Linked DNA regions of Methanococcus vannielii SB. The protein of the gene in region 1 binds, or shares a complex with, the protein of each later gene. Links are inferred from orthologs where the notes say so. Each region holds a gene or a part of one and is shown in the gene's direction. Other genes may lie near its edges. The genes, in order: dph2 and MEVAN_RS03480.

What was found.
Region 2: the proteins of dph2 (region 1) and MEVAN_RS03480 are in contact, whole or in part, in a crystal structure (PDB 6Q2D), measured with the Methanobrevibacter smithii proteins. The link is inferred for Methanococcus vannielii SB from one-to-one orthologs. Residues at the interface, in WP_011954460.1 of Methanobrevibacter smithii: Met1, Met3, Tyr4, Pro28, Glu29, Gly30, Leu31, Met33, Phe58, His80, Thr124, Gln126, Ser179, Gly180, Asn181, Phe182, His183, Leu185, Tyr201, Asn202, Phe211, Ile215, Arg291, Asp295, Asp296, Gln298, Met299; in WP_011954157.1 of Methanobrevibacter smithii: Pro482, Asn483, Lys484, His485, Tyr553, Asp555, Glu556, Glu559, Leu560, Leu591, His592, Glu593, Asp594, Ala595, Val596, His597, Arg598, Gly599, Pro600.

What each region holds. Positions count from the first base shown.
Region 1 is NC_009634.1:1,204,456-1,220,778, forward strand. What follows is about bases 1-2,884. They hold dph2 (diphthamide biosynthesis enzyme Dph2), read left to right. Parts: upstream 1-919; coding sequence 920-1,849; downstream 1,850-2,884. Other genes in these bases: thiC (phosphomethylpyrimidine synthase), read right to left, coding at 1-834; MEVAN_RS06135 (FeoA family protein), read left to right, coding at 2,384-2,632; MEVAN_RS08805 (nicotianamine synthase family protein), read left to right, coding at 2,646-2,884. Also shown: more of MEVAN_RS08805, read left to right, coding at 2,885-3,179; MEVAN_RS06145 (lysylphosphatidylglycerol synthase transmembrane domain-containing protein), read left to right, coding at 3,323-4,360; MEVAN_RS06150 (ferrous iron transporter B), read left to right, coding at 4,376-6,196; MEVAN_RS06155 (KamA family radical SAM protein), read left to right, coding at 7,042-8,826; polC (DNA polymerase II large subunit), read left to right, coding at 14,433-16,323. UniProt on the Methanocaldococcus jannaschii protein: Catalyzes the first step of diphthamide biosynthesis, i.e. the transfer of the 3-amino-3-carboxypropyl group from S-adenosyl-L-methionine (SAM) to the C2 position of the imidazole ring of the target histidine residue in translation elongation factor 2 (EF-2).
Region 2 is NC_009634.1:728,479-744,827, forward strand. Bases 206-3,115 are described here. They hold MEVAN_RS03480 (elongation factor EF-2), read left to right. Parts: upstream 206-523; coding sequence 524-2,707; downstream 2,708-3,115. Other genes in these bases: MEVAN_RS03475 (30S ribosomal protein S7), read left to right, coding at 206-420; tuf (translation elongation factor EF-1 subunit alpha), read left to right, coding at 2,837-3,115. Outside these bases: more of MEVAN_RS03475, read left to right, coding at 1-205; more of tuf, read left to right, coding at 3,116-4,123; rpsJ (30S ribosomal protein S10), read left to right, coding at 4,177-4,485; MEVAN_RS03495 (phosphomannomutase/phosphoglucomutase), read left to right, coding at 4,768-6,081; MEVAN_RS03500 (formate--phosphoribosylaminoimidazolecarboxamide ligase), read right to left, coding at 6,176-7,261; rnhB (ribonuclease HII), read left to right, coding at 7,379-8,113; MEVAN_RS03510 (tRNA (adenine-N1)-methyltransferase), read left to right, coding at 8,113-8,970; MEVAN_RS03515 (PspC domain-containing protein), read left to right, coding at 9,074-9,364; MEVAN_RS03520 (transglutaminase-like domain-containing protein), read left to right, coding at 9,423-10,499; MEVAN_RS08985 (hypothetical protein), read left to right, coding at 10,740-10,916; MEVAN_RS03525 (thymidylate synthase), read right to left, coding at 10,942-11,580; MEVAN_RS03530 (amidohydrolase family protein), read left to right, coding at 11,696-12,826; MEVAN_RS03535 (MBL fold metallo-hydrolase RNA specificity domain-containing protein), read left to right, coding at 12,987-14,252; coenzyme F420-reducing hydrogenase, FrhD protein, read left to right, coding at 15,799-16,314; frhG (coenzyme F420 hydrogenase subunit gamma), read left to right, coding at 16,337-16,349. UniProt on the Methanocaldococcus jannaschii protein: Catalyzes the GTP-dependent ribosomal translocation step during translation elongation.

The sequences.
Region 1 (16,323 bases):
CATGTTCGCTTGAATATTATTGTAAGGGACGTGTCCAGGACCTTCAACCATAACTTGAACCCCTTTTTCTCTACATCTATCTACTAACTCCCCTAGAGTTATTAATTCCTGTATTTGGGCTCTATCCGTATTGTCCTGCAAACATCCGGGCCTCATTCCATCGCCAAGACTTAAAGTTACGTCATGTTCTTTTAAAATTTCAAGTAGGTAGTCAAAATCTCTATAAAGGGGATTTTCCTTGTTGTGGTACATTATATACGCAGTTAAAAATGCACCTCCTCTACTTACCACCCCCATTTTTCTAGGGTCTTTATTCAATGTGTCAACGCTCTGTTTTGTAATGCCGCAGTGCAGTGTCATAAAATCAACACCTTCTTGGGCTTGCCTTTCAATAACGTTAAAAATCAGGTCTTCATCCATATCTATGACTCGACCGTACTTTTCTTTTGAATCAACACCAACTTCATAGATTGGAACAGTCCCAATTGGAAGATTCGTGTTTTTCATAATTTGACTTCTAATTTCTGGAAGATTTCCACCGGTACTTAAGTCCATAATTGCGTCAGCACCGTATTTATTTGAAATTTCAACTTTTTTAAGTTCACAAGAAATATCAATAAAATCAGGTGAGGTACCTAAATTTACATTAACTTTTGTTCGTAAGTTATCCCCAATTCCAACGGGCTTCGTTTTTCGGTTTATATTTTTTGGAATTACCACGTAACCTTTTTCAATAAGTTTTCTAAGGTAATTAACGTCAATTTTTTCCTCGTCGGCTACAAACTTCATCTCTTCAGTAACTATTCCTGATTTTGCATCAGTTAACTGGGTCATAATATCACTTTTATAGTTTATTAATAATATTGGAGTAACTATATAGTATGTATTGATTATTTAAATAAATATTTGACGTGGTATTATGTGGGATTTAGAGACTAATAAAGTTTTAAATGCGATAACATCAAAAAATGCGACAAAAGTATTGTTTCAAGCACCCGAAGGACTTAAAAGGGCCGTTGAAAAAGAGATAGAATATTTAAAAACAAAAACAAGTGTTGAACTTATGATTTGGGGTGAAACTTGTTTTGGAGCTTGTGATTTATGCGACGAAGAAGTTAAAATTTTAGGAATAGATTTAATTATTCATTATGGACACGAAGAACTCGCCTATGTTCATTCAGAAATTCCTGTATTATTTATTCACGCTTATTTTATGGAAAATGAATATTTTTTACAAGATGTTAAAAATATTCTTGAAGATATGGAAAATACAACCGTTACAACAACAATTCAATTTAAAAAAGCCCTTAAAATGTTTAACCCGGTTGTAATTTTAGGATGTAGGGCGCCGGTTGAAAATGCGGAAAAAGTTTTATTTGTTGGAACTGGAAGATTTCACCCGCTAATGATGGCGTATAAACTTAAAAAAACTGTTAAAATATATAACCCAATTACAAGAGAAATTTCTGAAATAAATGATCAAGAAATAAAAAAATTGATAAAATTAAGAGTTGGGAGAGTTTCAAAATTACTTCTAAACCCGCCTAAAAAAATAGGCGTAGTTTTATCAACAAAAAAAGGACAATGTAGATTAAAATCATTTGAAAAAGTAATTGAACTTTTAAGGAAAAATAACATTGAATACATTCCAATAGTATTAAATAACATTTCTCAAAGCTATTTAATTTATAATGTAGATGCATATATTATCTGTGCATGTCCAAGAATTGTGATGGATGACTATACTAATTATGAAAGTACGCTAATTACCCCTGAAGAACTTAAAATGTATATTTCAAAAGATTTTGAGTACAAATTCGATGAAATTTTAGAAAACAATTTCTACTAAATTTTTTAATTTTAATCTTAATTTTAATTATAAACGAAAAGTATATATATTAGATTTCTATAGGTATAGATGCGAAGTAATATGTTTCATTGGAGGGATTGCCAAGCCTGGTCAAAGGCGTCGGACTTAAGATCCGATCCGGTAGCGGTTCGGGGGTTCAAATCCCCTTCCCTCCACTTTTTCGAATAACGTGCTATTTTCTGGTTTCTTTCAAGACCGTAGATTTTTAAAGCGATTTAGCTCTTTTGCAGTATTTTACATCTAAAGGATCCTTAACAGTTCCTCAAAATAAATCGGATTTTTACCAATTGCAACGATTTTTAATGATTTTTAACGTTTTTCACTATTCTGATCTATCGATTCTTAAAAATTTTGAAGTCATATTTTAGAAAAATATATATACTTTAAGTAAGATTACAATTTTTAAATAAACTTAAAAAATTTTATATTAAAAATAAATTTAACATAAATTAAAGATTTAAGACATTTTAAAACGCAATAATCTTTATTTTTCGTTTAAAGTGGTGAAAAATTATGAAATCAGATACTCTAAAAAATGAAACAATTTTACTAATTGATTTACCACATGGACAAAAAGGAATAATCCTTGAACAATATGGAAATCAATTTTTAGCATCTTTAGGGCTTAGAAAAGGAAAAATAATACAGTTAGTTGCAAAGCAAATTTATGGTGGGCCATTAGTCTGTTCAATAGATGACCGGAAAATTGCAATAGGAAAAGACATAGCAAAATTAATCCAAGTAAAACCATTTATCGCCTAATTAGGGGTGAATTATGAAAAAATTCTTTGCAAATCTTGAAAAAATTAGCTGTAATATTTACCCTGTTTTTTACAGCTACTGTAAATATTATGAAAAAACAGTTAAACGGGAAATTGAGCTAGCAAATATTACTTCAAAAGACAAAGTTCTTGTAATAGGCTCAGGTTCTATACCATTTACTGCAATACACGTAAGTAAACTTACCGGGGCAAACGTTACTGCTGTTGATATTGATAAAGAGGCAGTTGAAAAGTCAAAATCTTGCATAAAGAAGTATAATTTTAATAATATAACTGTATTAAACGAAAATGGATTAAATGTGGATTGCAATAACTATGATGTTATAATCATTGCACTTCAGGTTTTTGAAAAAGAAGAGATTTTATCAAAAATAATTGATAACGGAATTTCAAAAAGAGTTATAGTGCGTCAACCGGCGGAAAATTATGCAAAAATATATGGTGAACTTCCAAAAAATTATAAGCCTAAGTCATACGTTATTCAGAATATGAAAACATTTAAAAAATCATGTATGTATGGAGTTTAAATTTTGAAATATTAAAATCCGATGCTTTAGAAAATAAAAAAGTTTTAACTAAAATTTAACTAAATTTTAGTTAAATTAAATTTTTACATAATTTACATAAAATCTCTTTTAAAGAACATGGAATAATTTAAATGGTGTAATTTTTGGAAAAAACCAATTTAGTAACTTTGGGAATTATAGGATTTAAAAAAATTTCATTTTTAATCCTTGGAATGGCAGTAATTACAGCTATTGCTTTGAAATTAGGTTTAGAAGATGTTTATCACATAATAGTTGGAATTTCACTTTATGGGATTTTTTTCATGGTGATATTACAGGTGATTTCATTATTTCTTAGTGCATATTCGCTCTATATACTTCTAATTGAAAAAAGTACGAATTGTTCAATGTATGAAGTTTTTAAAATACAGCTTATAGGTTCGTTTGTAGAAAGTATAACTCCTTCAGTTAAACTTGGTGGAGAACCTGTTAAAATATATTTACTCAAGCAAAGTACCGGACTTTCATACTCTGAACTTACTGCAATGCTACTGGTTACTAAATTTTATTCATTACTATCTTTTTTAGCGATTTTAGCAGCTGCTTTACTAATCGGAATCATGTATTTAGAACTGCCGTCCATAATATATTTTTCATTTGCAGGACTAATTGGCTTTTTAATCCTATTTTACACATTTTTTAACATCAACAAGTTTTTTCCAAAAAATAAAAACGACGTAAAAAAAGAAAAAAGAAATTTCATGTCTAATTTAAGACTGGTAAAAAAAGTTAATTCCTTCCTGGATACTATGGCAAACTTTTTACTTAAAACATCAAAATGTTCCGAAGAAATGTTAAAAGATTATAAAAAGGCATTGAAATTATTAGTTATATCTTCAATAGTGTGGATGTTATACCCATTAAAGGTAGTGCTTGTAGCATATTTGCTTGGGTTTTCAATAAATCCCATAATTTCAGTAATCGGGACTTTTGGAGCTTATGCAGTCAGTATGCTACCATTATTTCCAGGAGGACTTGTATCTTTTGAAGGTACACTAACATTTATTCTGTCATTAGATTCATTAATGCCTTATGAAGCATTTTCAGTTTCAGTAGTAACGAGAATTATTACGTTTTGGATTCCCTTAATTTTTTCAGGCATCGTAAGTTTAAATTTATTATATGGGAATTCTAAAAAATAGAAAAAGGTGGTTTTAATGGTAAAAGCTGATATGGATAGCGTATTACTAATGGGCCCTCCAAATATTGGTAAAAGTGTTATTTTTAATGCCCTAACCGGAATAAATGTAAGTATGGCTAATTACGTTGGTACAACTGTTGAATACACAAAAGGAGTTATGACGCTAAATAACAGGGAATTAATTCTTATCGACGTTCCAGGGACTTATACTCTAGATGCCACAAACGATGCCGAAAAAGTGGCGGTTGATATGCTTAAAGGAAATCTTGTTGAGAAGAATGGTAAATCATGTCATAGGGCGTCTCAAAATAACTCTGAAACCTTAAAAAGTCCTTCTGCAGTAATAAGTGTTATTGATTCTTGTAATCTTGAAAGCAGTCTTTACTTACTTTTTCAGGTTTTAGAATACGGTATTCCAACAATTGCAGTATTAAACAGGATGGATATTTTAGAAGAAAGGGGGGATATTATAAATATCCCACTACTTGAAAAAGAATTGGGAATAAAAGTAATACCTACGGTTGCAATCGAAAAAAAGGGAATTAAAGAACTTAAGGAAGAATTGGGAAATTTATTAAATGAAGTTATTAAAAAGAATTTAAAAGCCACTATCAAACCTGAAAAATCTAAAAACGAATCTAAAAACGATGAAATATGGGAAAAAGCAGAGTTACTGTCTAAAAAAGTAATGAATAAGATTGAAAACCGTAAAAAAAGTAAACGTGAAGTATTTGGGGAATTATTGACAAAGCCATGGCCTGGCCTACCAATTAGTATTTTAATTTTAGGGATTTCATTTGGAATTATTATTGGATTTGGAATGGGCCTTAGAAAGTATATATTACTTCCGATAGTTAGGGGGTTGATAATTCCAGAAATAGAGCGTTTAATCAATCTTATACTTTCAGATGGGATGATAAAAAATATTTTTATTGGGGACTACGGATTTTTAGTTAAAGGTTTAGAGTGGCCATTTACTTTAGTATTCCCGTACGTGATTTCTTTTTATCTTGCTCTTAGCTTACTTGAAGATAGCGGATATTTACCAAGGCTTGGAGTTTTACTTGATGGATTATTAAATAAAATGGGATTACCTGGCGCAAGTATAATTCCACTATTACTTGGATATGGATGTGGGATTCCTGCAATTATGTCTACAAGATCATTAAATACAAATAAAGAACGAATACTTGCATCTACATTGATATGTTTGAGTATTCCTTGTATTGCACAATCTGGTGCATTTATATCCCTTCTTGCAGAACGCTCAATTATCGCACTTTTTTTAGTGTATGCTTTTTCACTAGTACTTTTGATAAGTTCAGGATTACTTTTAAATAAACTACTGCCTGGAAAACGGCATCCTACAATAATGGAGATACCTGAACTTTTAATTCCCAAAAAAGAAGTTATACTTAAAAAAGTCTGGCTTCGAGCAAATCAGTTTTTAAAAGAAGGGGCACTACCAATGATGGGCATGATTGGATTAGCGGCATTACTTTATGAATCAGGAATAATGGATATAATTGGAAGGTTAATGAGTCCCTTGGTAGTTGGAATATTAAAACTACCTGCTGAAGCATCTGTCCCATTAATATTGGGAATTTTTAGACGGGAATTTTCAATTATTCCACTTATTGAAATGGAATTAACGACGATTCAGCTATTTACTGGTGCAATTGTTGGTTTACTTTATGTCCCATGTATCGCAATAATTGCACTACTTGCAAGGGAATTTAATTTAAAGGTTTCAATAATGGTTACATTACTTACAACTATTTCCGCATTTGTAATTGGTGGATTTATCGCTAATTTTGGCTCTCTTTTAATTAGATAATACTATAACGTAAAATACAAAATTAATATTTTTTAATTTTTAATTTTTTTTATGTTATCGCCTTAAACTTTAAAATATAAAATTTTTAAAATAGGAAACTTTATATAGTTTAAATGCAATTATAATATTTAAGCATACTTAAAAAGATTAAGAATGCTTAAAGACCACATGCAATATACTATAAAGACACACTTAGCAAGTAAGGTAACAATTAAAAAAAGGTAATATACATGGGATTAATAAAAATCGCATTTGACAGAAAACGAGAAAATTATTTAAAAAACTATTGAATTAAAATAACTACCAAAAACAGCTTTGATAAATAGATATCATAAAACCTTTAAAATACGTCTCTTTCAAAATAAGCCTATTGCCTCTATATACCATACTAAATTTCTTAAATCATTTAGGATATGCATTAATTACATTAAAAATGGTAACTCGATCCAAAGAATGTATTACATAACCACCAGACAACCTCTTTTAAAATTAAGGTTTTTTCCCCCAGATAACCTTAAATATACTTACCCTATAACTTGGGCTATTTTTAAGTATTAAATAAATTTTTAAAGCATTTAATAGCTATTGTTATTTTATAGAATTTATTTTAAAGCTTTTTATGATTATTATATAGCTATTATGTAGTAGTATATTTTTAATGGCAACTACAAAAATGTGAAAAATAACAATTTTTATATATTTTTTTAGAATATTATTATCTAGAATATGTTTTCAATTAATGTCGTTTGTTTTAGTAAAATTTAACAAAATTGGAAAAATTTAAAAATTTTATTAAATTTAGAATTTTTTTTAAATGGCCCTTTTTTAAATTTTGAGGTGAAAATATGCAAAACGACCATTTTCAATTAAAAATGGAACAATTACTTAAAACCGACACTAAATTTTACTCTATTTTGGTTAAAAGCAATGATTTAAACGATCTAAGGCATGAAGTTTATAAATATTTAAATTCCATTGAAAAAACACTCTATTTTGAAAATACGGAATTTCCAAAACTTGAAATAATTAATATGAAAGAATGCATTAAAGTTTTTAAAAATATTATTTCTCCAAAAAATGAAAAATTAGCAGAATTTTCTGCGATAAATGCACTTTGGAACATTTATAAGGGGGAAACCACTGGAATTTCACTTGGATTTTTAAATGAAATGATATATTTACTTCGGGGAATTAATGGAAAGTCCGGAATATATTCTAAAGATTTTCCAGAATTTCTAAAATTAAATGGGCGAAAAGCTGCAATAAATAGGTCTTTCGAACTGGATAAGCTGTCAAATCGTGCTGAACATTTTATAGGGCGTTATCCTTCTGGAATATCTAAAAAAGTTTCAAAAACAAGGGAGGACAATAAAAAAAGAATTTTGGATTATTTTAATGTTGGAATTAATGAATGGAATGATTGGAAATGGCATATTAAAAATATTGTTACAGATTCAAAAACTCTTGAAAATTTGGTTAGGGTATCTGAATTAGAGAAATATTCCATTGAAAAAGCACGTGAAAATAATATTCCATTTGGAATAACTCCTTATTACGTTTCATTAATGGATAATTCTTTAGATCGGAGAAACGACCATGCTGTACGGGCCCAAGTAATTCCTCCGGTAAGATATGTGGAAAAAACAATTGAAGCACGAAGCAGTGGCAAAAATCTTGATTTTATGGGTGAAAGTGATACTTCACCAGTTGACCTTGTAACTAGGCGATACCCGATGATTGCAATAATGAAACCATACGAAACTTGTGCCCAGATATGTGTTTATTGCCAGAGAAATTGGCAAATTAAAGATGTATTTTCAGATAATGTATTGGCTTCAAAAGAATCAGTAAATAATGCTATAAACTGGTTTAATGAAAATGAATGTATAAAGGAACTACTTTTAACTGGAGGGGATCCTGCAATACTTTCTAATGAATATTTAGATTATTTATTATCTGAATTTTCAAAAATAAAGCATTTAGAACGGATAAGGATCGGAACAAGAACTCCCGTAGCTCTTCCTCAAAGAATAACTAATGAATTTTCGGAAATTCTTGGAAAATATAATAAACCAGGAGTTCGAGAAATAGCAATATCTACCCATGTAGAGCATGTTTATGAGGTCACAGCAGATTTAAGGGATGCGATATCTAGGCTTAAAAATAGCGGAATAACAGTATATAATCAACAGGTATTTACAATAGAAAATAGTCGTAGATTTGAAACTTCAGCACTTAGGAAAGTTTTAAAATTAATTGGAATTGAGCCTTACTATTTATTTAATACAAAAGGAAAAGAAGAAACTACAAATTATCGTGTCCCAATAGCAAGGGCATTACAGGAGAGAAAAGAAGAAGCAAGGCTTTTACCTGGGTACTGTAGGACAGATAGTACTGTATTTAATGTTCCAAAACTTGGTAAAAACAATCTTAATTTCTATCAGGATCACGATGTTATAATGATAATGAATGATGGAAGCAGAGTTTATGAGTTTCACCCATGGGAAAAAAATATTTCACTTACAAAAACGTACATCTATAAGGATGTTCCAATTTATAATTATCTTTGCGAATTAAAAAGCCGTGGGGAAAAAGTTGAAGATTACAGTTCAATATGGTATTATTTTTAACATTAAATGAAGTTATTTTGATGTGATAACTTCTATTTTTTTTAATTAATATGTTTAACTTTATACGTTATTAGGATAAAAGTTTAAAATAAAACTCTAAAAAATTATTGTTACATACCTAAAAACAATACATATTACAACACGTTTTCATATTATGCAAATCAAAGTGATCGCCTGAACTAAATCACTCAGGTGTGATGTAAGCCCACAATCTAGGTGAAACCTAGATAGCGACCAAATAAAATGTCATTTCCTTTAATGTAAAAATGACGTACTCCACGAGAGTGTGAGCGTAAAATTCTTTTACGCCACAAAATTCCGGTTGATCCCGCCGGAGGCTACTGCTATTGGGGTTCGACTAAGCCATGCGAGTCTATGGTTTCGGCCATGGCGGACGGCTCATTAACACGTGGTTAACTTAACCTCAGGTGGAGCATAACCTTGGGAAACTGAGGATAATTCTCCATAAGAAAAGCAGTCTGGAACGATTCTTTTCTGAAAGCATATGCGCCCGAGGATAGGACTGCGCTCGATTAGGTAGTTGGTGGGGTAATGGCCCACCAAGCCTACGATCGATACGGGCCTTGAGAGAGGGAGCCCGGAGATGGGGACTGAGACACGGCCCCAGGCCCTACGGGGCGCAGCAGGCGCGAAACCTCCGCAATGCACGAAAGTGCGACGGGGGGACCCCAAGTGCTCATGCACAGCATGGGCTTTTATCAAGTGTAAACAGCTTGAGGAATAAGGGCTGGGCAAGTTCGGTGCCAGCAGCCGCGGTAATACCGACGGCCCGAGTGGTAGCCACTCTTATTGGGCCTAAAGCGTCCGTAGCCGGTCCAGTAAGTCCCTGTTTAAATTCTCTGGCTTAACCAGAGGACTGGCAGGGATACTGCTGGACTTGGGACCGGGAGAGGACAAGGGTACTCCAGGGGTAGCGGTGAAATGTGTTGATCCTTGGAGGACCACCTATGGCGAAGGCACTTGTCTGGAACGGGTCCGACGGTGAGGGACGAAAGCCAGGGGCGCGAACCGGATTAGATACCCGGGTAGTCCTGGCCGTAAACTCTGCGAACTAGGTGTCACCTGGGCCTCGAGCCCAGGTGGTGCCGAAGGGAAGCCGTTAAGTTCGCCGCCTGGGGAGTACGGTCGCAAGACTGAAACTTAAAGGAATTGGCGGGGGAGCACCACAACGGGTGGAGCCTGCGGTTTAATTGGATTCAACGCCGGGCATCTCACCAGGAGCGACAGCATGATGACGGCCAGGTTGACGACCTTGCCTGAAGCGCTGAGAGGTGGTGCATGGCCATCGTCAGCTCGTACCGCGAGGCGTCCTGTTAAGTCAGGTAACGAGCGAGACCCGTGCCCTATGTTGCGACTACTTTCTCCGGAAGGTAAGCACTCATAGGGGACCGCTAGCGCTAAGCTAGAGGAAGGAGCGGGCAACGATAGGTCCGCATGCCCCGAATCTCCTGGGCTACACGCGGGCTACAATGGCTAGGACAATGGGCTGCTACCCTGAAAAGGGACGCGAATCTCCGAAACCTAGTCGTAGTTCGGATCGTGGGCTGTAACTCGCCCACGTGAAGCTGGAATCCGTAGTAATCGCAGTTCATAATACTGCGGTGAATGTGTCCCTGCTCCTTGCACACACCGCCCGTCACACCACCCGAGTTGGGTTCAGGTGAGGCCTTGGCCTTTGGCTAGGGTCGAACCTGGGCTCAGCGAGGGGGGTGAAGTCGTAACAAGGTAGCCGTAGGGGAACCTGCGGCTGGATCACCTCCTAAAAAAAGAACATTTTGGTCGCTACTAGGCACTAAATGATTGTGGGCTTTAGTTCCGGGCCCGTAGCTCAGTTGGGAGAGCGCTGCCCTTGCAAGGCAGAGGCCGTGGGTTCAAATCCCGCCGGGTCCACTTTATGCAGTCTATGATATTTGATATTATAGATCAAGGACCAGATATTAATGATGGTCGTGCACAAGCTTTCATATCTGGTGTTATCCAGATGTCTAATTTTATCTATTACCCTACCTGGGGAATGGCTTGGCTTGAAACGCCGATGAAGGACGTGGTAAGCTGCGATAAGCCTAGGCGAGGCGCATACAGCCTTTGAACCTAGGATTTCCGAATGGGACTTCCTACTTTTGTAATCCGTAAGGATTGGTAACGCGGGGGATTGAAGCATCTTAGTACCCGCAGGAAAAGAAATCAACTGAGATTCCGTTAGTAGAGGCGATTGAACACGGATCAGGGCAAACTGAATCCCTTCGGGGAGATGTGGTGTTATAGGGCCTTCTTTTCGCCTGTTGAGAAAAGCTGAAGTTGACTGGAACGTCACACTATAGAGGGTGAAAGTCCCGTAAGCGCAATCGATTCAGGTTTGAAGTGTCCCTGAGTACCGTGCGTTGGATATCGCGCGGGAATTTGGGAGGCATCAACTTCCAACTCTAAATACGTTTCAAGACCGATAGCGTACTAGTACCGCGAGGGAAAGCTGAAAAGCACCCTTAACAGGGTGTGAAAAGAGCCTGAAACCAGGTAGGTATGGAATGGCGTGGCCCCAAAGGCAACTGTTCTGAAGGAAACCGTCGCAAGGCGGCTGTACGAAGAACAGAGCCAGGGTTGCGTCCTCCGTTTCGAAAAACGGGCCGGGGAGTGTATTGTTGTGGCGAGCTTAAGATCTTCACGATCGAAGGCGTAGGGAAACCAACAAGTCCGCAGAATCTTTAGGGACGGGGTCTTAAGGGCCCGGAGTCACAGCAATACGACCCGAAACCGGGCGATCTAGGCCGGGGCAAGGTGAAGTCCCTCAACTGAGGGATGGAGGCCTGCAGAGTTGTTGCCGTTCGAAGCACTCTTCTGACCTCGGTCTAGGGGTGAAAGGCCAATCGAGCCCGGAGATAGCTGGTTCCCCTCGAAGTGACTCTCAGGTCAGCCAGAGTTCAGGTAGTCGGCAGGGTAGAGCACTGATAAGATGGTTAGGGGAAGAAATTCCTCGCTGTTTTGTCAAACTCCGAACCTGTCGTCGCCGTAGGCTCTGAGTGAGGGCATACGGGTAAGCTGTATGTCCGAGACGGGAATAGCCGAGACTTGGGTTAAGGCCCCTAAATGCCGATTAAGTGTGAACACGAAGGGCGTCCTTGGTCTAAGACAGCAGGGAGGTTGGCTTAGAAGCAGCCACCCTTTAAAGAGTGCGTAACAGCTCACCTGTCGAGATCAAGGGCCCCGAAAATGGACGGGGCTAAATCGGCTGCCGAGACCCAAGGGCACCGCAAGGTGATCCCGTAGGGGGGCGTTCTGCGAGGGCAGAAGTTCGGCTGTGAAGTCGAGTGGACCTCGTAGAAATGAAGATCCCGGTAGTAGTAACAGCATAAGTGGGGTGAGAATCCCCACCGCCGAAGGGGCAAGGGTTCCACAGCAATGTTTGTCAGCTGTGGGTAAGCCGGTCCTAACTCTCGAGGTAACTCCTTTGAGGGGAAAGGGAAACAGGTTAATATTCCTGTGCCATCTAGATACGCGTGGCAACACAAGGTTAGTTTCCAACGCTTCTGGGTAGGCTGAGTGTTCTTGTCTGGACATTCAAGCTTATAAGTCCGGGGAGAGTTGTAATAACGAGAACCGGATGAAAGAGTGATGAGCTCTCCGTTAGGAGAGTTCGGCCGATCTCTGGAGCCCGTGAAAAGGGAACTAGCAAGGATTCTAGATGTCCGTACCCAGAACCGACACTGGTGCCCCTAGGTGAGTATCCTAAGGCGTAGCGGATGAATCTAGTCGAGGGAAGTCGGCAAATTGGCTCCGTAACTTCGGGAGAAGGAGTGCCAGTGATCTTGTTTAAATATGGGATCGCTGGTCGCAGTGACCAGGGAGGTCCGACTGTTTAATACAAACATAGGTCTTAGCGAGCCTGAAAAGGTGTGTACTAAGGCCGACGCCTGCCCAGTGCTGGTACGTGAACCCCGGTTCCAACCGGGCGAAGCGCCAGTAAACGGCGGGGGTAACTATAACCCTCTTAAGGTAGCGAAATTCCTTGTCGGGCAAGTTCCGACCTGCATGAATGGCGTAACGAGACCTCCACTGTCCCCGACTAGAATCCGGTGAACCTACCATTCCGGCGCAAAGGCCGGAGACTTCCAGTGGGAAGCGAAGACCCCGTGGAGCTTTACTGCAGCCTGTCGTTGGGGCATGGTTGTGAGTGTACAGTGTAGGTGGGAGCCATCGAAACCTTTTCGCCAGGAAAGGTGGAGGCGATCCTGGGACACCACCCTCTCATGACCATGTTCCTCACCCTTTTAGGGGACACCGGTAGGTGGGCAGTTTGGCTGGGGCGGTACCCTCCTAAAAATGCATCAGGAGGGCCCAAAGGTTGGCTCAAGCGGGTCAGGACTCCGCTGTTGAGTGTAAGGGCAAAAGCCAGCCTGACTTTGTTGCCAACAAAACGCAACGAAGAGGCGAAAGCCGGGCCTAACGAACCCCTGTGCCTCACTGATGGGGGCCAGGGATGACAAAAAAGCTACCCCGGGGATAACAGAGTTGTCGCGGGCAAGAGCCCATATCGACCCCGCGGCTTGCTACCTCGATGTCGGTTTTTCCCATCCTGGGTCTGCAGCAGGACCCAAGGGTGGGGCTGTTCGCCCATTAAAGGGGATCATGAGCTGGGTTTAGACCGTCGTGAGACAGGTTGGTTGCTATCTGCTGGATGTGTAGGCTGTCTGAGGGAAAGGTGGCTCTAGTACGAGAGGAACGGGCCGTCGGCGCCTCTAGTCGATCGGTTGTCTGACAAGGCACTGCCGAGCAGCCACGCGCCAAGAGATAAGAGCTGAAAGCATCTAAGCTCGAAATTCATCCTGAAAATAGACAGCCGTTTCCTTCGGGAACGAGAACTCCCGTAGAAGACGGGTTTGATAGGCTAGGGGTGTACGCATCAAGGTTCTTCCGAGATGTTCAGCCCGCTAGTACTAACAGTTCGAGAGATAATTTAGGCATCTGGACACTTAAAGATATGAAAGCTAAAATGCACTTTTAATTTAACACTTTGACATAACGGTCAAAGCGGAGGTGTAACATCCGATCCCATCCCGATCTCGGAAATTAAGCCCTCCAGCGATTCTTTAAGTACTGCTATCTAGTGGGAACAAAGTGACGCCGTTAGTCACTTTTTTAAATGTCTCAAAATTACCCTTTTTATGGTAAGGGGGCTGGTGACTATCCAACTGGGAGGAAGCTCTGCCCACTCAATTACGTAGATTTCCTGAGAAGGAATAAACAAAGTATAGAAACGACACGGTTCCAAAAAATATGACTATGATATTTTAAAATTGAGGATTTTTGGAAAATCGATGAAACGACTTTGTTTTGCGTGAGTGCAAGCATTATGCGCTAAGCTGAATGTCACCGAAATTACAGAAGGCAGGCTATAGCCCCGATGCCATTTTAATAAAATTTAAAGGCGAATATCCTATTTTTCGGATTTAGAATTTTTTAATTATATTTTTGTTTTTAAATAAAAATCACTGTCAATTTTTTTAACATTTTTTGTTAATTGTTAAAGGTATATATGTTTTTAAACCCTATTTTATCTATAGAATTTAAGAAATGGTTTGTGATAATTTATGCTCCATGTTTCAGCTTCAAAAAATATGACTGAATATTTTAAATCGATTTTAAATGATGTGAATAACCTGTATTTTATTGCGGAAGAATGTAGGAAACTTGGATATGATGTAGTGGATAAAGTAGAGATTCCCTTGGCAAAAGACATGGCAGATCGGGTTGAAGGTATTGTGGGGCCTCCAAAAGTTTCTGAAAGAATACGGGAATTGGTAATGGAACTTGGAAAAGAACCTGCAGCACTTGAAATTGCAAAAGAAATTGTAGAAGGTAGATTTGGAGAATTTGGGAAAGAAGAAGGTGCTGAACAGGCAGTAAGGACAGCTTTAGCAGTAATTACCGAAGGAATTGTTGCAGCACCTCTTGAAGGTATAGCCCACGTTAAGATAAAAAAAAATCATGACGGTACGGAATATCTTGCAATATATTTTGCAGGACCCATAAGGAGTGCAGGGGGAACTGCACAAGCTTTAGCGGTTCTTGTTGGGGATTATGTTCGGAAAAATATGAACTTAGATAAATTTAAGCCAACAGACGATGAAGTTGAGCGTTATGGTGAAGAAATAGACCTTTACCAATCCGAAGTCACTACTTTTCAATACCAGCCAAAAATAGAAGAAATAAGAACTGCTGTAAGAAATATTTCTGTTGAAATCACAGGTGAGGCAACAGACGATGTTGAAGTTAGTGGACACAGGGATTTAGAACGGGTTGAAACAAACCAAATTCGTGGAGGAGCCCTTTTAGCACTGGTTGAAGGAGTACTTTTAAAAGCACCTAAAATCTTAAGACACGTTGATAAACTTGAAATTGAAGGCTGGAATTGGTTAAAAGAACTTAAAAATAAAAAAGAAGAAATTAATGAAGATATTAAAGATGAAAAAGAAGATTTTAACTACGAAGAAGAAGAGGACTTATCTCAATACGATGACTGTGAAATAGAGGAAGTTACGAAATTTATCGGGGAAGTTATTGCCGGAAGGCCAGTATTTGCACACCCTTCAAAAAAAGGCGGATTTAGATTGAGGTACGGTAGAAGCAGAAATACAGGATTTGCAACTGATGGGTTTCATCCTGCAATAATGTATTTAGTAGATGATTTTATGGCAGTTGGGACCCAGTTAAAGACTGAACGTCCTGGAAAGGCAACATGCGTTGTTCCTGTTGATAGTATCGACCCTCCGATAGTTAAATTAAATAATCATAGTGTTTTAAAAATTGATACTGTAGAAAAAGCTATCAAGTATAGAAAAGACGTGTTAGAAATCTTATTTTTAGGAGATATTCTCGTAAACTATGGGGATTTTTTAGAAAATAACCACGTAATGCTTCCAAGTAGTTGGTGCGTTGAATGGTACGAAAAAATACTCAAAGTTAATAATATACCCTATTCAACAGAATTCATAAGTAATCCTAGCCCAAAAGAAGCGGTAAAGTTTGCAATAACGACAAAAACACCGCTTCATCCAGTTTATACTTACCATTGGCATGATATCTCCAAAGAAAATATTTATTCGCTTAGAAATTGGATTTTAAGAGGTAATTTTAATAAAAATAGTGATAAATGGGAGATTTCTTATGACCTAGAAAATCCTGAAGATATATCAAATAAGAGATTTTTAGAACTAATTGGGTGCTGTCACGAGGTAGTTGACGGTAAAATTTTTATTTTAGAATATTATCCATTACTCTATTCTTTAGGCTACGATTATGAAAATAGTTTTGATAGTGTAGAAAATCTTGAAGAAAAAGTTTCCAATGCCAAAAACAACATGCACCTAATAAACCTGCTTTCGCATTTTGAAATTCGAAGAAATACTTATATTTACGTGGGTGCAAGAATGGGTAGGCCAGAAAAAGCGGCTTCCCGTAAGATGAAACCGCCTGTAAATG
Region 2 (16,349 bases), 480 kb from region 1 along the record:
CACGTTGTAGAAAGATTAGCAAATAAATTAATGGCTACGCAAGTAAACACTGGGAAAAAAAACGAAGTTTTGTCAATAATTGAAGAAGCTTTAACTATTGTTGAAAATAGAACTAAAGAAAACCCAATTCAAGTTGTAGTTGATGCTTTAGAAAATTCAGGGCCTAGGGAAGAAACTACAAGAATTTCATACGGTGGTATCGCATTCCTACAGTCAGTAGACGTTTCGCCTTCAAGAAGACTCGATACTGCATTTAGAAACATTTCACTCGGTGCTTCACAGGGTGCCCACAAAAGCAAAAAATCTATTGCTCAGTGCTTAGCAGATGAATTAGTTGCAGCTTCAAAAGCAGATATGCAAAAAAGCTTTGCAGTTAAGAAAAAAGAAGAAAAAGAAAGAGTTGCACAATCTGCAAGATAAAACCATACATTTTTTATATTTCTTTATACATAACTCTATATCATAAAATGATAACTAGAGTATACATATTGTGAACTGCTCAAAAAAATAAAAGAGTGAAAATATGGGAAGACGAGCAAAAATGGTTGAAAAGGTTAAATCCTTAATGGAAACCCACGACCAAATTAGGAACATGGGTATTTGTGCCCACATTGACCACGGTAAGACTACATTATCTGATAACTTACTTGCAGGAGCAGGTATGATTTCAAAAGATTTAGCAGGAGACCAACTTGCACTTGACTTCGATGAAGAAGAAGCTGCAAGAGGTATTACAATCTATGCTGCAAACGTTTCAATGGTACACGAATATAATGGAAAAGAGTATTTAATTAACTTAATTGATACACCAGGTCACGTTGACTTTGGTGGTGACGTAACAAGGGCAATGAGGGCAATCGACGGTGCAGTAGTTGTTTGTTGTGCAGTAGAAGGCGTTATGCCTCAGACTGAAACTGTTTTAAGACAGGCGTTAAAAGAAAAAGTTAAACCTGTTTTGTTTATTAACAAAGTTGACAGGTTAATTAACGAATTAAAGTTAACTCCTGAAGAATTACAAGGACGATTCATGAAAATTATCGCTGAAGTCAATAAATTAATCGAAAAAATGGCTCCAGAAGAATTTAAGAAAGAATGGCTCTGTGATGTAGTCACTGGAAAAGTTGCTTTTGGTTCAGCATACAATAACTGGGCAATTTCAGTTCCATACATGCAGAAATCAGGAATTTCATTTAAAGACATTATTGACTACTGTGAACAGGAAAAACAGTCAGAATTAGCTGATAAAGCTCCACTTCACGAAGTTATTCTTGACATGGCAATCAAACACTTGCCAAACCCACTCCAAGCTCAAAAATACAGAATTCCAAACATTTGGAAGGGAGATGCAGAATCTGAAGTTGGTAAATCCATGGCAATGTGTGACCCTAATGGACCACTTGCAGGTGTTGTTACAAAAATTATTGTTGACAAACACGCAGGTTCAATTTCAGCATGCAGATTGTTTTCTGGAAGAATCAAACAAGGTGACGAATTATACCTTGTAGGCTCTAAACAAAAGGCAAGAGCACAACAAGTTGCTATCTTCATGGGTGCTGAAAGAGTTCAAGTGCCAAGCATTTCCGCAGGAAACATTTGTGCATTAACGGGTTTAAGAGAAGCTACTGCTGGAGAAACCGTATGTAGCCCATCAAAAATTTTAGAACCCGGATTTGAATCTTTGACCCACACATCTGAACCAGTAATTACTGTTGCAATCGAAGCTAAAAACACGAAAGATTTACCGAAATTAATCGAGATTTTAAGGCAGATTGGAAGAGAAGATAACACTGTAAGAATCGAAATCAATGAAGAAACCGGTGAACACTTAATCAGCGGTATGGGTGAACTCCACATTGAAGTTATCACAAATACCAAGATTGGAAGGGACGGTGGAATTGAAGTAGATGTTGGTGAACCAATTATCGTTTATAGGGAAACCATTACAGGAACTTCCCCTGAAATTGAAGGAAAATCACCAAACAAGCACAACAAGCTCTACATGATTGCAGAACCAATGGAAGAGTCAGTTTATGCAGCATACGTTGAAGGTAAAATCCACGATGAAGACTTCAAAAAGAAGACTAACGTAGATGCAGAGACTAGGTTAATCGAAGCTGGACTTGAAAGAGAACAGGCTAAAAAAGTTATGTCAATTTACAATGGAAACATGATTGTAAACATGACAAAAGGTATTGTTCAACTCGATGAAGCAAGAGAATTAATCATTGAGGGTTTCAAAGAAGGTGTAAAAGGAGGGCCACTTGCATCTGAAAGAGCTCAAGGAGTAAAAATCAAACTAATTGATGCAACTTTCCACGAAGATGCAATCCACAGAGGGCCTTCACAAATCATCCCTGCAATTAGATTTGGAGTAAGAGATGCAGTTTCAAGTGCAAAACCAATTCTCTTGGAACCTATGCAAAAAATTTACATTAACACGCCACAGGATTACATGGGTGATGCGATCAGAGAAATCAACAACAGGAGAGGGCAGATTGTTGACATGGAACAGGAAGGTGACATGGCAATTATCAAAGGAAGTGTTCCTGTTGCTGAAATGTTTGGATTCGCTGGTGCAATTCGTGGTGCAACCCAAGGTAGATGTTTATGGAGTGTTGAATTCTCAGGATTCGAAAGAGTACCAAATGAAATTCAAACTAAGGTTGTTGCTCAAATTAGAGACAGAAAAGGTTTAAAATCAGAATAAACGACCACCATAAAATATATATACCTTTTTCTACTACACTTATTACACTTTACGGTTGAGTCTAAAACTTGAATCAATCTAAATAAATGAAAAAACATCAATCTAAAACTCTATTATGGAGGAATGATCATGGCAAAAACAAAACCAATTCTTAACGTTGCTTTTATCGGTCACGTAGACGCAGGTAAATCAACAACCGTAGGAAGATTATTATTAGACGGTGGAGCTATTGACCCACAATTAATCGTTAGATTAAGAAAAGAAGCTGAAGAAAAAGGAAAAGCAGGATTCGAATTTGCTTACGTTATGGACGGTTTAAAGGAAGAAAGAGAAAGGGGAGTTACAATTGACGTAGCTCACAAAAAATTCCCAACCGCAAAATACGAAGTTACAATCGTAGACTGCCCGGGCCACAGGGACTTCATTAAAAACATGATTACCGGTGCTTCACAAGCTGATGCAGCTGTTTTAGTTGTAAACGTTGACGATGCTAAATCTGGTATCCAACCCCAAACAAGAGAACACGTGTTCTTAATCCGAACTTTAGGTGTAAGACAGTTAGCTGTTGCAGTTAACAAAATGGACACCGTAAACTTCTCAGAAGCTGATTACAACGAATTAAAGAAAATGATTGGCGATCAGTTATTAAAAATGATTGGATTTAACCCTGAACAGATCAATTTTGTTCCAGTTGCTTCACTCCACGGTGACAACGTATTCAAAAAATCAGAAAGAACCCCATGGTACAAGGGCCCTACAATTGCAGAAGTTATTGACGGCTTCCAACCGCCTGAAAAACCAACTAACTTACCATTAAGATTGCCTATCCAAGATGTTTACTCAATTACAGGTGTAGGTACAGTTCCAGTAGGAAGAGTTGAAACCGGTATCATTAAACCAGGTGACAAAGTTGTCTTTGAACCTGCTGGAGCAATTGGAGAAATTAAAACTGTAGAAATGCACCACGAACAATTACCAAGTGCTGAACCTGGAGACAACATCGGTTTCAACGTAAGAGGCGTTGGTAAAAAAGACATCAAGAGAGGAGACGTTTTAGGACACACTACCAATCCTCCAACAGTTGCTACTGACTTTACTGCACAGATTGTTGTTTTACAACACCCTTCAGTATTAACCGTAGGATACACTCCAGTATTCCACACACACACAGCACAAATTGCATGTACTTTTGCAGAAATCCAGAAAAAATTAAATCCTGCAACTGGTGAAGTTTTAGAAGAAAACCCAGACTTCTTAAAAGCTGGTGATGCTGCAATCGTTAAATTAATTCCTACAAAGCCAATGGTTATAGAAAGCGTTAAAGAAATTCCACAACTTGGTAGATTCGCAATCAGAGATATGGGTATGACCGTTGCTGCAGGTATGGCTATCCAAGTTACAGCTAAAAACAAATAATTTAGCTTAACTCCCATTCCTTTTATTTAAAACACGGAAAAGAGAGGAATATTATGCAAAAAGCAAGAATTAAACTATCAAGTACTAAACACGAAGAATTAGACAGCGTATGCAACCAGATAAAAGCAATTGCTGAAAAAACTGGTGTAGATATGGCGGGACCAATTCCATTACCAACAAAATCATTGAAAATCACGACAAGAAAATCAACTGACGGCGAAGGTTCATCATCATTTGATAGGTGGACTATGAGAGTTCATAAAAGAGTCATTGACATTGAAGCCGATGAAAGAACTATGAAACACATCATGAAAGTAAGAATTCCTGACGCAGTCCAGATAGAAATTGAATTAAGAAGCTAATTTTTGTTCATTTAATCCTGCAAAAGCCAGACATATTGTAATCTGAGATATGAGGATTGCAATAAAAATTCTTTTTTTCAAATTTTAGAAATTTAAATCATAACTTATTTATAAATACGAGAGTATAATAATTATACCTTATTCCAAAGTGGATAGGGAGTAAGATTTTTTTCGACCATTGTTCAAAGTAATTATGGTATATTTTTTATTTTTTAATAAAGTATTAATAACAATTTAAACACAATATGCCCATGTATAACTTTTTTAATAAGCGGTGGTAAATTGGTATTTAAAGCGTATGACATTAGGGGCATTTATAAAAATGAATTAGATGACGATTTTGCATATTCTCTTGGAAAATTACTTGGGGAAAAATACAAAAAAATACTTGTAGGGCAAGACATTAGAATCGGCTCTGAAAAACTATTAAAACCCCTTATCTATGGTTTACTTGAAAACTCAGATGTTTATTACGCTGGAGAAATTTCTACCCCACTGATGTATTTTGGAACTAAGGATAACTTTGACCTAGGAATTGTTTTAACTGCATCGCATAATCCAAAAGAATATACGGGATTTAAAATGTGTGATATATTTGGAATTCCTCTTTCCCCTATAGATGAAATAAAGCCTTTTTTTAAAAAATACACTTTATCCGAAAAACAGAAGCTCGAAATAATAAATATTGATTTAGAAAAAATTAAAACAGACGTTGTGACAAAATACGAAGACTTTTTTAAAAAAAAGATTGAAAAAACGTCTAAAAAAATCGCTGTTGATTTTGCAAATGGTGTAACAACGCATGCTGAAAAAAAAATACTAAATGACGTTATTATAAATAAAGTATTTATTAACGAGTTTCCAGATGGGAATTTTCCAGCCCATGAACCAGATACCCTAAAAAAAGAGTGTTTAGAAGATATTATCTCTTTAGTAAAGGAAGAATACTGCGATATAGGTTTAATTTTTGATGGAGATGGAGATAGGCTTGGAATAATTGATGAAAGGGGAGCCGTACTTTCAGGAGACATAATTACTGCAATTATCTCAAACGAAATACTTAAAGAAGTAACTGGAAAAATTGTATACGACCTAAGATGTAGCAAAATTGTTCCTGAAGTAATTGAAAAAAATGGTGGAATCCCAATAAAGACTAGAGTTGGCCACTACTTCATAAAAAAATTGATGCATGAAATTGATGCAGAATTTGCTGGTGAATTTAGCAACCATTTTTACTTTAAATCAATTGGATATTTTGAAAGTCCGTTATTAGCACTTTATTATATCTTAAAAGCCGTTGAAAATGAAAAAAAGCCACTTTCAGAAGTTGCAAAGGGATATAAAAAATATTTTCATAGTGGGGAAATAAACTTTAAAGTAATTGACCAAAAAAATGCAATTTTAACGATTGAAAAAAATTATGAAAATGAATGCCGTATTGAAAAATTAGATGGAATATCCGTATACTGTAAAAATTTCTGGTTTAACGTTCGTTCATCAAATACTGAGCCACTTTTAAGACTTAATATTGAAGCAGATTCTGAAAATATTATGAAAGAGAAATTAGAAGAAATAAAAGGGATAATAACTTCTTAAACTTTTTTTATCTGTAAATTCAATTTAAATAAACCTAAATATACTTAAATAAATTTAAATACCCTATTTTAATGCTGAATAAAAAATAAATAAGTTAGGATATAACTTTTTCTATCATTTTGAGCTCAAGAGCCAATTTGATTTCTTTTGCAATTCTTTGACCCATGCTTAGTGGTTCAGCATTATATAAATATGAATATGGGCTTCCATTCATAAAGGTGTTGTTTCCACCGTCTGATCTTGCACTCATCTCAAATACAACGAGTTCTAAGTTTTCAGTACATAGTGACTGTAAGCAAAACGGCCCAAGCATTCCAGGTTTTACAAGTTCTTCTGCCTTTTTACATAACTTGTCCCCCATATCAAACACTTGTGGAAGCAGACTTTCCCTTATGACTACTGGGAAATTTCCAGTGATAACGTATGAAGGGTCAATATCCAATTCTAACTGGTCTTTTGAAGGAACCCTAACAAGTCCATCAATACTGCTTTCGTATCTTCTATCAATACCCATTAGTTCTACCCTATCCTTTAATGGCGAATAGAAATAATGAATACAGTAGTTTGCACCAACTACGTATTCTTCAATATGTGCCTTTTTAACATCTTCTTCAGAAAGAACGCCTTTAGCCTTGAAATCGTTAATTTTTCTCCAGAATTCTTCAGTTGAAGAACATGGGAAGTATCCTCTACCCCCCCTTGCACCTGGGAATTTAACCATTACTGGCCCATCAATTTCATCTGGACTGTTATATTTTTTTGGAAGTCTAAGACCACTGCCGCCTAAAAGTTGCCCTTCGAGGTCTCTTTCCGCTTCCCACCTTAAAATGGCCCTATTGCCAAACATTGGAACTTTAAATGTACTTTCCACATTGTCTAACCCGCAATAAGCAATAAATGAACCGTGTGGAACAACAATTGCGTTCATTTCCCGTAGTTGTTCTTGAATTTCTTCGCTTGAAATATCGGAAAATTTATCAACATATATGAATTTGTCTGCTACTCCAAATCTTTTGTAAGGAACATCTCTATCTTTAGTAGTAATTACGGCAGTTGAAAAACCTTCCAACTTTGCTCCCTTTAGGATGTGTAAGGAGGTATGGCTCCCAACAGTTGCGATAGTTATCTCATCCTTGTTGTATTTCTCAAAAATCCCCATTATTTCTTCTTTTGGAATCATTTTACCACCATGGTCTATAGGGTATTTAAAATAGAGTAGTATGTACAATATTCAAGCATAGGTATATTCGTGTTACTATTTTTTATACGTTTCCAGTCAACTAGTCTACGTGATAAAATGAATAAAAATTACAAAAATAATTTAAATGAATCGATTAATAATCCATCCAAAATACTAAATGAAAAGATAATTTTAGGACTTGATGAAGCCGGAAGAGGGCCAGTACTTGGTCCAATGGTTATTTCAGTGGTAAAAGTCACCGAAAAAGATTTGGATAAGATAAACAGTCTTGATTTAAAGGACAGTAAACAGTTAACGAAAAAAAGGCGGGAAGAATATTACAATATTATTAATGAATGCTTTGAAGTTCAAAAAATTGTACTGGCTCCTGAAAAAATAGACGAATACATGAAAACATCTAATTTAAATAAAATAGAACTCAGTGCATTTTCCAAGCTTTCAAATCACTTTTTAAAGGAATATGAAAATGTAAAAATATTTATCGATGCATGTAGTAGCAGTGAGCAGTCTTTTTTAAATCAATTTAAAGCAAAACTTATTAATAAAAAAGTAGAAATCATTGCTGAACATAAGGCTGATGAAAAATACAAAATTGTTTCAGCTGCCTCAATCATTGCCAAAGTAACACGGGATAATATTATTGAATCATACAAAGAAGAATTCGGAGACATTGGAAGCGGATATCCGGGTGATCCAAAAACTAAAGAATTTTTAAAACGATTTGTAAAAGAACATAAAAAACTACCTAAAATTGCTAGAGGAAGTTGGGCAACCTCAAAAAAATTGTTAAAAGAATTTGAAGAATCAAAACTCCATAAATGGGTGAAATAATGAATAATAAAAGATTAATTATAGACAGTCGTGAAAAAAAATACTTGTTAAATAGGGACGTTGAAAATTTTGGAAATGATATGGGCGTTGTTGATTTAAAAGAAATTGATGATGGTTCATACTTAACAACCCATAAAGGCGGAGAATTTTATGTTTTAACACCTACAATACATGATATTGTTAAAAAAATGAAAAGAACTGTTACAACCCTCCTTCCAAAAGATATAGGATTAATTATTGCAGAATGTGGAGTTGAAAATGGGGAACTTATTGTTGAAGCAGGAACTGGTTCTGCCGCCCTTACAATATACCTTTCAAACGCCGTTGGAAAAGAAGGTAAGGTAGTAACTTACGAAAAAAGACCTGAATTTGCAGTTGTTGCAAGGAAAAATTTGGAGATCGTTAATTCAGTTAGAAAAAACCAAAAAATTACTGGTTTTGAAGAAGAAATTGAAGAAGGAACTTTTGAAGAAAAAGGGCTTTACAATGTAATTCAAAAAATAGGGGATGTTACAGACGGAATTGATGAAGAAAATGTAGACGTAGTTGTTTTAGATATGCCTGACCCTTGGAATGTTGTGCCCCATGCAAAAAAGGCATTGAATAAGGCAAAGGGAAGAATTGCAATATATGTCCCATATGTAGAACAAGCTAAAAAAGGAGTTGAGGCTCTGAAAGAACATGGGTTTTTGGACATAAAAACTGTTGAATGTATTGTTAGAGACATTGAAATTTCAGAAAAAGGAGTAAGGCCTTCAACAAGGATGATAGGACATACTGGATACATTACAACTGCAAGAGTATGCCCTGAAAGAAAAGAAGAAAATAAATTTGTAAAAAAGGAAACTTTAGAATAAAATGCATATCCCTCGTTGTTGCATGAAATTTTTAAATACCAATTTAATTAAATATATTATTTAATTAAATAATATTATCGTAATAAAATAAAAAAGGGGTATTATGAAAAGACTTTATAGATCTAAAAACGAAAAAATGCTTGCGGGTGTGTGCGGAGGGCTTTCAATATATATCAATATAGATCCAACATTAATGAGGCTCTTATGGGTGTTATTATTCATTATAAACCCAGGAGTATTAATTGCATACATTATAGCAGCAGTAATTATCCCCATACAACCTGAAGGGGTATTTTATAATTTTAAGGATGAAAAAAATTCTGAAGAATGTTTGGATAATTTAAAAGTAGAAAATGTTGAAGAAAAAAACGATAAATATAAAGAAAGTAACTAACCTAAAAACATAATCAATTTATTCTTTTAACAGCTTTTTTTAAAGTTAGGGTGCTTTAATGAAATCAAATACCAAAAAATTAACATACTTTCTTGTAATTTCCTTTTTAGCATATTCAACATTCTCATTTATGCATACAAGTTTTGATACAGCTGATTTTTTAAATATTTTAGATAAATCTGGGCTTTATCCGGTAAAATATACTTCCGAAAAACTCCCAAAATACTTCTTTGAAGATTCAATTGAGGTTTACTTATCAAAAGAAGAACTTTTAAAAACAAAAAATATTTCAAATGCATTGAAAGGAAATTCAATAGAAGAATCTATATGGAATATAATAATTTTTGAAAGCGAAAACATTGAATACGATTACGAAAAAGCACTTTTAAAGACTCCTACAATTACGTATTGGGTTAACGGAAAAATAGAAGTAAACGACCCATATAATAATACCATACAAACCCCATATGAAACTTTATTGAAGAAAAAAGGAATTTGTATGGATTACTCTCTCCTTACTGCATCAATTCTTTTAAATCAAAATTATTCTCCGATATATATCCTTAATTTTGAATCTAAAGGAAACCCCGGTCATGCAGCCACTGCAGTAAATTTATATGGAAATTACTATGTTATAGACCAGCATCCCCCAATACTGGAGCTTTTCAGCTATATTGATTACAAAAAAAACAGCGAAAACTACCAAATAGATAATATAACATTTTACAGGATTGAATTAAGGGATGAAAAAGTGCATTATGATGTAGGGTTTGAAAGTGTAGCTGATTACAATATTTCGGCTGAAAAATATGAAAGTATTCCAAGCCTTTCAAGGAATATAATGACGTTGTTTGAAAAAAATTACGATATTTCTAGTGATTCAAATATTATATATCTTGATTCAACCACTTATCTTCCAAAAGGTTACGAAAAAGGCATAACTTTGAAATATTTCTTTGAAGTTACTAGCTACGATGCAATTTTTCATAAACAATATTCCGATTGGGTATTTTGGCATATCAAAAAAGATTCAGCCTTAAATGGTTACCGAATTTCAGATTATAATAAAATTTGGGTAAAAAGTTCTCACGACGGAAAAAAACTTACAATAACATTAAATTTAGCTAAAAAATAGTTAATTTAGCTAAAATATTATTTAATACATAAACAAATTAAAACCTCAAAAAAGGTTTTTAAAATAATTAATGCTTTTTTAACCGTTGAAAAAATTTAATAAATAAAAACGTTTCTATTTTTATTATATCAAAATACTAATATAATACCTAAAAAGTAGATTATATGTACAGATATTACATTGTTTTTAATTTTTAGCAAGATTTTGCAACCGATTACAAAAAATATGGAGGAATTAAATATGAGTATTTTAAAATCCGTAAAAAATATATGGCGTAAATTTAGAGGTAAGCCGGATATCGACCTTCAAGAATTTATTGATTTTTGTAAGAAAAGAGGTTCTTTTAAAAGTATCGAAGACTGTAAAGAATACCTATTATTAAAAAAGAAGTTAAAGGAAGTATCTAATAAAGAATAAAAATTTATTAATTTTTAAAAAACCATTAAAAATTAAATTTTTTCAAATTATCTGCATCCCTTTCGAAATAAACATGCATTGAAACTGAATGATGAGTATATCTTACTAATTCAATTCCTAATTTTTCTGCAATTAATTCTCCAAGACTAATTAACCCTATTGCATTTGCGTGGAATGCTAAAAACGCATCATTTGACCTGAAAAGAACCGTCTGATAAAGTTTATTATCCCGTATAAGAAACTGTACAAATTGTAAACATGGAACGTCCTTTACTTCAGTATCAATATATGGGTTCCACGTAATTGAAACTGCTCGCCTTGAATTTTTCTCACTTTTTAATTTGTTTACAATATATTCAATTTGATCGAATTTTCTATTCTTTAAATCGTTTGGATATTTGAAAATTCTTTCATGGTAATCATAAACAAAAGTTGCGGTACATCCATTTATCAACTGTTCAGTATATGATTTAACTGCCCGTTCCCCAAGCGGATACAATTTAGATATGGATTTGTCTTTTGGATTTGTAATTTCAATTACCATATTCATTATTTCTTTACATTTTTGATTATCTTCGGTAACCATATCAGTACCATATTTCATTATTCTTGGAATCATTTCTTCAAATGCAGATTTAACTGTCTGTTTTTTTAAGAGTAACATTGCTTTTTCACCAACTGATTAATAATATGATAATTAAAATGATATTTTAATATTATGATTTACAATTATGATTTACAATTTTTTTAGTAATTGTTGTAAAAAGGTGCATTAAAAAATGGTTTATTTAAATTCCAATTTTTTATATGGCAATGAATTTAAGTTCGTAAAAGGAACCCTTGTTATTGAAGATGGCATGATAAAAGGATTTACTAATGAACACAATCTTAAAACTATAAACTACCGTGGGTTAGTAATACCCCCATTAATTAACGCCCATACACATATCGGGGACTCCGCAATTAAAGATATTGGAATTGGAAAAACTCTTGATGAACTTGTAAAACCACCAAATGGTTTAAAACATAAGTTTTTAAATAGTTGTAGTGATAAAGAATTGGTTCAAGGGATGTCAGAAGGGCTTTATGAGCTAGAAAATAATGGCGTTAAAGCTTTTTGTGACTTCCGTGAAAATGGCATTAAAGGGATAAATTTATTTAAACAGGCTTTTAAAAGTTCAAATTCATCTATAACTCCAATAATTCTTGGAAGACCTACCAAAAATGATGAAAAACATTTAAAAGAAGAAATATCCCTTATTTTGGATAGTTGCGAAGGCCTTGGATTGAGCGGTTCAAATGAGTACTCCAACTTAGAACTTAAGTTAATTTGTAAAGTTTTTAAAAGGAAAAATAATAAAATATTTTCTATTCACGCAAATGAACATAAGGGCTCTGTAGATTACTCAAAGGAAAAATATGGACTTTCAGAAATTGAAAGATTAATCAAGTTGAAAGTTAAGCCCGATTTTATAATACATGCAACTCACTCAAGTTCTGAAGACATCTCCTTAATTAAAGAAAATAATATTCCAATCGTAGTGTGTCCAAGGGCAAATTCATCATTTAATATCGGGCTTCCAGATGTTTTGAAATTACATGAAAGTGGAATACTTCTAGGAATTGGAACAGACAACTTTATGGCAAATTCGCCCTCATTATTTAAAGAAATGGATTTTATTTATAAAATTTACCATTTAAACCCGAAAGAAATTTTAAAAATGGCTACAAAAAATTCTGCTTTGATATTGGGGCTTGAAAACGTTGGATTAATTGACGAAGGATATAAAGGAATATTTACGTTTATAAAAAATGACAATATCTTAAAAACATCTAAGAATATGGTTGCATCAGTTGTAACTCGGCTTGAAAATGGAGATGTGGATAAATCATTTTTAAATTTTAAATAAATTGTATAAAAAAATTAATTTTAAATAAATTTATAATTTATAAAAATTTCAAAGATTTTATAAATTTTAAAAAGTTTCTAAAAAAATAAAATAATAAAAATTTAATAAAAAATTTAAAAATTATGGAATTTAATGAACATTTATTTGATTAAGTGATATAATGGCAATTGTAAAATTTCATGGTGGATGCCACCAAATTGGAAAATCGTGTGTAGAGGTAAACACTAAAAAATCAAAAATACTCCTTGATTGTGGGATGGATCCATCAGACAATAGTTTACCTGATATTAAAGACTCAGAATATGATGCAGTTTTAGTTTCACATGCACACCTTGACCACTGCGGTGCAATACCTTATTTTAACTTCAAAAAAGTCTATTGTAATCCTCCAACAGCGGATTTAATGTATAACGTATGGAAGGATACCGTAAATCTTTCGAAAATATACAAAGAAGAAGATATTAAAAAAACTATGGATGTAATCAAAACAGTGAAGTACAGAGAAGAAAAACAGGTTACTTCCGACATAAAAATGAAAATGCACGATGCAGGACATATTTTAGGAAGTTCTTCAATTTATTTAGACGTGGATGGAAAAAAACTATTATATACTGGAGATATTAATGAAATAGAAACTAGAACGCTCTGTTCGGCAGATACGGATATTGATGAAATTGATACAATAATTATAGAATCTACTTACGGGTCACCACTTGACATTAAACCTGCAAGAAAAGTTTTAGAAAAGCAGCTTATTGATGAAATTTCTGAAACTATTGAAAACGGTGGAAAGGTAATAATTCCAGTATTTGCTGTTGGGAGATCTCAGGAAATTATTGTTGTTATAAATAACTACATGAAAAGTGGAGCACTAAAAGAAGTTCCAATATATGTTAATGGTTCTTTAACACACACCATTGGAATGTACATGGGATATTCCGAATGGCTAAACCCAAAAATAAAAAATACAATTGAAAACAGGATAAATCCCTTTGGAAACCTAATAAAAAATTCTGATGAAGTATTTAATAAAGAGCCGTGTATTATAATATCCACTTCAGGAATGGTTCAGGGAGGGCCAATTTTACAGTACTTATCTCTTTTAAAAAATCCTAAAAATAAGCTGATATTAACAGGTTATCAAGCTGAAGGCACCATTGGTAGAAGTCTTGAAGAGGGAGTAAAAGAAATAACCCCGTTTAAAAGAGCAATTCCAGTAAATGGGACGGTTATAAAGGTTGAGTTTTCTGCACATGCCGATTATAATTCCCTTATAAGATATTTAAAAAAGATACCTGAGCCAAAAAAGGCAATAGTAATGCACGGAGAAAGATATCAAGCTCTTTCATTAGCAATGACCATCTGGAAGACATTTAAAATTCCTGCAATCGCACCTACAAACGGGAGTATTTTACCGTTATTTTAAATAATATTTTAAGTTCCTATTAAGTAATTTAATAATTATTATATTATCCATATTATTAATCTATTTTTAGAAAAATTAATTATTTAATTGTCCATTAGATATTTAACATGTTATTTTCCCATATTTAGATTTTTAAAGAAGCATCCCTTTATATTATCCCGTAGAGAAAAAATCTAATGTATTTATATTTACCCTTGGAGGTGACTAGTGTGGCAGAATCTGTAACTATTAGCCCCACAACAAGGCATGAGGGGCATGCTAAACTTGTGTTAAATGTTGATGACGAAGGAATAGTAACTAAAGCATTTTACCCAAATACCACGCCAGTAAGAGGTTTCGAGACGATGTTGCAAGGAAAACCTGCAGCATTTGGACCTATTGCAGTTATGAGAATTTGCGGTATCTGCCAAGCAACCCATGGTATTGCTTCATGTGAAGCTGTCGAAAATGCAATTGATGCAGAAATTCCTGAAGATGGTAAAATCTTAAGAGAATTACTCGGTTTAGGAAACAGGATGCATTCACACCCATTACATCACTTGTTAATTGCTGATGATTTATTAAAACCTGAAGAATCAGGAACATTAAGAGTTGATGCAATTAAACTAATCCAAAAAATGAGAAAAGCTGGACAATTAGTTGTTGATGTAACTGGTGGAGAAGGTATTCACCCGCCAAACTTAGTAGTAGGTGGTATGAGAACAAATATTTCTGAAAGAGCTAAGGCAAAACTCTACTATGCATGCAGGGAATATGAAAAAGACTGTAACACCATGTTAGAGGTATTAGAAACTTTAATTGAAAGATACTTAGGGGAAATTGGCATTCCGGATTTGGGTAAACACGACTACCCATATATTGCAACCGATACCACATTCGGCAATAGGGATGCAATTAACTGGAAAGATGTAACAGAAGTTCCGGCACAAAGGTTCTATGCTGCATATCCTGAAATTGCAGAAACTGCTACAAACCAGATTCCATTCTATAGAGGAAACCCCGCAGAAGGGGGCCCAAGAGCAAGAATGGTTAAATACGGAAACTTTAAATCAGGCGGCGGAGCAATGGATCTCAACCTTGCAAGAGCATTAGAAAACTTCGAAGCTGTTAAACGATCATTAGAACTCATTGATGAATTAAATATCAACGGTGCTACAAAAATAACTCCCGACTACTCAAAAGCTAAAGAAAGCTTTGGTATCGGAGTACATGAAGCTCCAAGGGCCACAAACACCCACATGGCTAAAATGGGTAAAGACGGTAGAATTGAAAATTACAACATTATTGCTGCATCAACGTGGAACTTCCCGGCTGTCGAAAAAGCTATTGAAGGATACCACCACAAATATGCAGAAGTAATTATGAGAGCTTATGATATATGAGCATCATGTGCTACGCACGTCATTGTAAAAGATGAACAGACTAAAAAAGTTATAGAAGTAAGAGAATTTTAATTCTTGAAAAAAATGGCTTTAAAAGGGAACCAAATGGACCTTTAAAAGCTAAAATGTCTTTCAAATAATTCAAAAATTTCAATGGTATTGACATGGATTATAGTTTAACCCCTTCTTACTTGCTAAAAGAAAATATGGTTCTTGCCTGCGGAAATATACTGTTTGCAGACGATGGATTTAGTGTACACGTAATCGAAAAACTACACGAAGTACTTACTGAAGAAGAAAAAGAAAATATTGCACTGGTAGATGCTGGAGCAGGGGCTCCACAACAAGTACTAACCTTAATTGATAGTGAATCAAGGACTAAAAAAATTATTGTCGTGGATATAATCGATTACGGACTAGAACCTGGGGAAATTAAAATACTTGAAAAAGAAGATCTACCAAAACCCGAACATACTAAACTTGACAGCCACGACTGGCCACTTTCAACTACGCTCTATAGAGTTTGTAGAGATGCACCTCATGAAATTGAGTTTAAAGTAATTGGCTGTCAGAAAAAGTATGTTTCAGAACCTGACGTAGTAATTGGGCTATCTGAAGAAGTTCAAAATTCTGTAGATCTTGCCGTAGACTTGATACTTTCTGAATTTAGGGGACAATAATCAAAAAGGGAGGAGAAAAGCCATGGTAAAAGTTG